One region of the Pantoea sp. X-Soil-MYKO-1785 genome, then DNA from elsewhere that is predicted to be linked to it. Evidence: predicted binding sites of a transcription regulator. Region 1 holds the regulator's gene; the other holds the start of a gene.
The links. The regulator LexA, encoded in region 1, represses DNA repair genes until DNA is damaged. The targets are predictions, from matches to a motif close to TNCTGTATGTACATACAGNA.
Positions count from the first base shown of each region.

Region 1 (3,412 bases):
TTCCATCATCTCAACCGCATTTTGCTGCGCTTTTTCATGGGAGATTTTTTTGCTGCGCGCTTCGTCTTCTACCGCTTTTTCAATCGCTTTGGATTGCAGCAGACGATTAAACAGATCCTGACGTGCCGGTAAGCGTGGGCCAACTGCCGCCAGCCGCTGACGGGCGAAATGAATGCGCGCCACCCGGGCCAGTTTCTGGGCGATTGATTGGTCGGTGCCGTGTTCGGTTGCCATACGGCGCAGCGAAACAGTCGGCGAGAAACGGACAAAACTGTCGCGTCCATGCCAGATTACCGCAAAGAATTTCTGCACACCGTTCAGCACCCGCAGGTGCGGCGTATCTTCGCCCTGAACCTCACGGCCTGGCGCCCGGCCAAACATCACCGTCACCGGCAGCATCTGGATATCCAGCTTGGGATTATTGCGGTGCAGGTCCAGGTAATCGTGAAAGATTTTCACCGATTCAACGCTGGGGACAAAATAGGGGAACACACGCGGGCCATCGTGGATAAAAACGTGGCGCGGCAGCAGCGAACCATCAATCTCCAGCGGAGAAAGCGGGTCGGGCAGATGATGCCGCAGGCACTGCGCGCGTAAAGTCAGTAAGTCCGCCTTCGAATCGTAAGGCAAAACGTACATAATGGGCCGGGTCGGGTCCAGACCATGTTCAGAAACGGGATCGGCCGGAATGGCCTTACTCTTTACCAAAAAGGACAATGGTAAATTCAGTAATTTGTAATAAAGTTTACGCCAACCTGACATAGACAACATGAAGCCTCTTGTTAGCAAAGCGCCGCAAGCATACCAGAAAGCGCAGCGAAGATCTGTGGTGGTGCCAATTGCACGCAGCCCAGACATTGACGTCAATCCGATGAAAGGGTTCCACTTACTATGGCAAATAATGCCACCGGTTTTGTAAGAATAGTGAAAGCCGCAGGTTATTCATGGCAGGGCCTGCGCGCCGCCTGGCAACACGAAGCCGCTTTCCGCCAGGAGGCGCTGGCCGCGCTGGCCGCCATTATTGTCGCCTGCTGGCTGGATGTCGATATCGTCTCCCGCATTCTGATGATTGGCGCTGTGGTGCTGGTGGTCATTGTCGAAATCCTCAACAGCGCCATTGAGGCGGTAGTGGATCGTATCGGTCAGGAGCGCCACCCTTTGGCCGGACGGGCCAAGGATATGGGCTCCGCGGCGGTGCTGATCAGCATCTTACTGGCACTGTTTGTCTGGATCGCGCTGCTTTGGTCGCATTTGCGATAAGCCTTCCACAACGCGTCAGATGGCGCGTTTTGCCTGAGAATCGGTTTCCATTTCACCAATACCTGTATATACTCACAGCGACTGTATAAACAACCAGGGGGCGGGATGAAAGCATTAACCAGCAGGCAGCAGCAGGTCTATGACCTGATTCGCGACCATATTACTCAAACGGGCATGCCGCCTACGCGTGCAGAAATTGCCGCGCAGCTGGGTTTCCGCTCGCCGAACGCGGCAGAAGAGCATCTTAAGGCACTGGCACGTAAAGGGGTGATTGAGATTGTTTCTGGCGCCTCACGCGGTATTCGCCTGTTGATGGAAGAAGAAGCGTCTGAAGGTCTGCCGTTGATTGGCCGGGTTGCTGCCGGTGAGCCGATCATGGCGCAGGAGCACATCGAAACCCATTACAAAGTGGATCCGGGCCTGTTCAAACCTTCTGCTGATTTTCTGCTGCGCGTCAGTGGAATGTCGATGAAAGATATCGGGATTATGGATGGCGACCTGCTCGCAGTACATAAAACCCAGGACGTGCGTAATGGCCAGGTTGTGGTGGCCCGCATTGATGATGAAGTAACGGTTAAACGCTGGAAGAAGCAGGGTGCTATTGTGCATCTGCTGCCTGAAAACAGTGATTTTGAGCCAATTATCGTCGATACGCGCGCTCAGTCGCTGACGGTCGAAGGTCTGGCGGTCGGTGTGGTTCGCAACGGCGAATGGCTCTGAGTCTGACATAACCACGCATTCGTAGCGTCTGATGCTATTCTGTCTGCCCTAATTTTGTCGCTGCTGCTCCCCTCTCTGCAGCGGCACCGAGCACGGAACTGCGAATGCGTTTTTTAACGGCTACCGACAAAAACCTCTGGCGGCTGGCGCTGCCGATGATCCTTTCTAACATCACCGTTCCTTTACTGGGAGTGGTCGATACTGCTGTCATTGGTCACCTCGACAGCCCGGTCTATCTTGGCGGGGTTGCGGTCGGTACGACAATCACCAGTTTCCTCTTCATGCTGCTGCTGTTCCTTCGAATGAGTACCACCGGCCTGACGGCGCAGGCTTTTGGTGCCGGCGATAAATTGGCACTGGCACGTGCGCTGACCCAGCCTTTAATCATTGCGCTGCTGGCTGGCGTGCTGTTCGTCTGCCTGCGTTCGCCAATCGCTGCGTTGGCGACCGATCTGATTGGCGGCGATGCCAGCGTTCTGCAACAGGCGACGCTGTTTATTCAGATCCGCTGGCTGAGTGCGCCCGCCACTCTGGCAAATCTGGTGATCCTTGGCTGGCTGCTGGGCGTGCAGTACGCGCGTGCGCCGGTCATCCTGCTGGTGATCGGCAATCTGGTCAATATTGTACTCGATCTGTGGCTGGTGATGGGCCTGCACTGGGGTGTGGCAGGCGCGGCAACCGCGACCGCACTGGCAGAGTATATAACGCTGGCCGTCGGTGCGGTGATGGTCTGGCGGGTATTGAAACTGCGTGGCATCACCCCGGCAATGCTGAAGCAGAGCTGGCGCGGTGACATGAAGCGGCTGCTGCGTCTTAATCGCGACATTATGCTGCGTTCGTTAATGCTGCAGCTCTGTTTTGCCTCGCTGACGGTGCTGGGCGCACGCATCGGTCCGCAGGTGGTGGCGGTGAACGCGGTATTGCTGATGTTTATCACCTTTACCGCCTATGCGCTGGATGGTTTTGCCTACGCGGTTGAAGCCTTCGCCGGTGAGGCGCATGGTGCGAAGGATGGCAGCCGGCTGCTGCGCGTCTGGCACTCTGCCTGCCGACAGGCGCTGGTGGTGGCCTTGCTGTTCTCATTGATTTATGCGTGTTTCGGTTCGCACATCGTGGCGCTGCTGACCTCGATCGAACAGCTGCAACAGGCGGCCGATCGCTATCTGATATGGCAGGTGATCCTGCCGCTGGTGGGGGTCTGGTGTTATCTGCTGGATGGCATGTTCATCGGTGCAACCCGCGGCCGGGAGATGCGTAACAGCATGGTGGTGGCGGCACTCGGTTACTTCCTGACGCTACTTAGCGTCCCGCTGCTGGGCAACCATGGCTTGTGGCTGGCAGTTAGCGTTTTCCTGGCGCTGCGTGGTCTGTCGCTATGGCTGATCTGGCGTAAACACTGGCAGCAGAACAGCTGGTTTAACGCCTGATAGCC
Region 1 is NZ_AP036000.1:289,830-293,241, forward strand. Features, by position in the region: gene plsB (glycerol-3-phosphate 1-O-acyltransferase PlsB) at 1-762, opposite strand, end outside; gene AC6I8D_RS01290 (diacylglycerol kinase) at 892-1,260, shown strand; gene lexA (transcriptional repressor LexA) at 1,366-1,980, shown strand; gene dinF (MATE family efflux transporter DinF) at 2,085-3,407, shown strand.

Region 2 (3,412 bases), on a different replicon from region 1:
GCGGCTGGCCAGTTATATGCATACGCTGCCTTCACCGCGTATGCGGAAAAGAGCGCGCCGTATTAATCACAAGCTTCTCAGACGTTACGGTACTGACATCAGCCTTGAGGCATCAATCGGCCCGGGGATGAAAGTAAACCACTACGTCGGGATTGTCGTCAGAGCCGAAAGTGTCATCGGGCGTAACGTCAAACTGCGTCAGAATACGACGATTGGCCGGAAAAATTCTGAAGATGCATCAGGGCGAATTGTCATCGGTGACAACGTCGATATCGGCGCCCACAGCTGCATTATTGGTGACATCACAATCGGTGATAACGTGACGATCGGCGCTATGGCATTTGTGAATAAAGATGTGCCAGCTAACAGCGTCGTCTACTGTGAAAAAAGCACGGTGGTCCGGCCAAAATAATCCAAATTGCTGATGCGCTGCTCATCACGGGCAGCGCTGAAAACGATCGGCTTCTCATCCGATTTGTTCGACAGACCTTATCTGACAAATGCCACAGGGATATCTTTCCAGTTTGTGGTCCAGGCTGGGGAAAGCAGCTCCCGTTTCATTTTCCACTCGTTGTTCACCCCCTGACGCGCAAACCACAGGTTTCCCAGCCCGGACTGATTTATGCCGTCCAGCACCTTCATCAGCTGCGCACTGTTTTTTCTCGGCTGATCTTCATCGAACAGGTTCAGCTGGCTGACGCCATGCGGCGTGAAGTCATCAAGCATGATGCCTGCCGTCATATAACGGCGACCTTCCAGCCAGATGCGGTCCAGCGAGCGCATGGCCACCTCGATGACGTCACGCGTATCCTGCGTCGGGCGCGGGAGCTTCTCACCGGCGCTGTTGCCGTAGAACACCTCATCTTTCGCGTGCGGCGAGGTCCGGATAAATACGCCAACGTGCCGGCAGAACTGACGCTCTTTCCTGAGCTTCTCTGCTGCGCGCGTGGCGTACTGGCAAAGCGCCTCCTGCATGGCCACCTTTGTGGTGATGCGTTCGCCGAAAGAGCGACTGGAGACGATCTGCTGCTTCGCTGGCGGCATCTCCTCGAGTGGTATACATGATTCGCCGTTAAGTTCGCGCACGGTTCGTTCAAGCACAACGCCGAAATTCTTGCGGATAAGGGCAGGGTGCGCTCGCGCCAGCTGCAGGGCGTTTTCAATACCCATCAGGTTAAGGCGCTTGCCGATGCGACGTCCCACCCCCCAGATTTCCTCTACAGGTTGATTCAGGAGAAGAGTTTCGGTTCTTTTAGGATTGCCGGGCGTCAGCGCCAGTACTCCCCGGAACTGCTTCCATTCCTTGCTTGCCCATTGCGCTGATTTTGCCAGTGTTTTTGAAGGTCCCATGCCCACGCCGACGATCAGGCCAGTCGTGGCCAGTACGTGCGCGCGCAGGCGCCGGCCAAAGTGCTCAAAGTCCTCGCAGCCATCGATGCCGCTCAAATCGAGGAACATTTCATCAATGGAATACTGCTCAACGCGGGGCGTCATTTCTTCCAGCGCTGTCATAATGCGCTGCGAAAGCGAGTGATATAAGGCGAAGTTGCTTGAAAATACGTGAACTTTCTCAGGATATTCCTGGGCTTTAAGCTGAAACCACGGCATACCCATTTTGATACCCATGGCGATTGCTCCGACCGATCTTGCGATTACACAGCCATCGTTATTGCTCAACACCACTACGGGTTTGCCGCGCAGGTCCGGCCTAAACAGCGCCTCGCAACTGGCATAAAACTTGTTTGCGTCGGCTAATCCTAACATGGGCATGGTTACCTCCGGCGCGCGCGAGTACTGTTAAAAAACCATGTGACCACGCCAAGCAGCTGCAGCTCTTCCGGGTAGATAACGGGGTAGGCCGGATTCATGGGCAGCAGCGCAATGCACGGCTGCAGCTGCAGGCGCTTGACCGTAAACTCGCCGTCTACCTCCGCGATGACGATGTCGTGGTGCGCGGCCTCTTCTGCCCGGTCAACCACCATGACGTCGCCATCAAACAGGCCGAGATCCTGCATGCTGTTGCCGCTGGCACGCACGAAGAACGTCGACGCGCGCCGGCGAATGCAGAGCTCGTTGAGATCGAGCTCTTTTTCGACGTAATCCTGTGCAGGGGAGGGGAAGCCGGCCGCGCAGGGCTCCGCATAGAGCGGCACGCGTACTCTGGGCGTAAAAATGGGTGGCCAGAGCAGAGTGAGATCCGCAGAACAGGCTGCCTGTTTCATAGATCTGCCCTCTGCAGATGAGCCGGGGATAAGGCAATTGCTGTCTGTACGTCACGCATAAAAATCCTCCTCAAATAAATACTGTGTTTATGTACAGTATTAATTAGGCGGATTTGTCTGGCAAGTCCCTAAGCTGAACGATCGCCGTTTAGCAGGTCATCTGCCTGAATGGCGACCAGTTTTATTTTCCAGTGACGTCGGACGTCATTTCTGAAGCATCTGCAGCAGAACCGCTCTCCGGTTCTTCGCATTGCTTGCATTTCTGCAGATGGGCGGCCAGCCGGAAATTTGCAGGTATTAATTGTGGCCGATGCTTCGGTTACCGCGAAATTGCAGGCTGTGCCGCCTCCAAAAATCACATGCCCGCTGCTCGTTCATAGCGCTCAAAGTCAGGCGAGTGGAAGCTGTTTAGTGCTTAAGGCGTTTAACCGAACGGCGAAAAGGGCACATAAAAAACCGCCTGGCGGCGGCTTGTATGATTTTCACCAACTCTTGTTTGGACTTTTGGTATATGAGCCGCTACGGAAGCTGGCATCAATCGCGTTGCGACAGTCTTCGGTGCCGCGCGGATCGGAGGCTTTTTTACACTCTTCAACTTTCGCGTTTCGTTCCTTATCGTTCGCCTTATACCACTCAAGGCTCTGTGCATTCGCATCAAAGCCGGCGAGTAGCGTGGCGACCAGCACACCTAGTGAAAGTATTCCCGTTCTCATCATTTACCTTTTAATGCATGGACTGCGGAACAAATTATAGTTCGGCAACGCGTCCGGTTCCACGGTTCGGCATATGGGAGGCTTTCCTGAACGAAGGGAAATTTTGTTCGGCGCGTGCAAACGGTGTTTACAAAGTAAGGATGTACTAAGTCCAATATGTGCTAAAAGCAGAAGTTGTTAACATCAAGTTCCAATAATTATTATGGAGCAAATCACCGGGCTCAAGAAAAAGCTCAACGTATATGGGAAATAAGAAATGTTCAAATTTAAGGCTCTACTGAACCTTCCAATGCAATTTTCACATTATGACGTAAGCCTGACCTTTGAAATTATTGCCTCTCTAAATGCGCAAACTGATGCCTCTATCGAAGCGAATATAAGCCAATATCGTACTGAAGGGCCTGAAGTGGAAGAGCATGAAATTTCGGCTGAAGATAATGCTTATCACATTGTTGAGTACTATATGGGGCTTGATAG
Region 2 is NZ_AP036003.1:32,376-35,787, forward strand. Features, by position in the region: gene AC6I8D_RS24400 (serine acetyltransferase) at 1-412, shown strand, start outside; gene umuC (translesion error-prone DNA polymerase V subunit UmuC) at 490-1,764, opposite strand; gene umuD (translesion error-prone DNA polymerase V autoproteolytic subunit) at 1,773-2,222, opposite strand; gene AC6I8D_RS24415 (EexN family lipoprotein) at 2,705-2,938, opposite strand; gene AC6I8D_RS24420 (hypothetical protein) at 3,225-3,412, shown strand, end outside.
Region 2: umuD (translesion error-prone DNA polymerase V autoproteolytic subunit) is a predicted target of LexA. The motif match lies at 2,302-2,321, and genes of this name have one in related genera.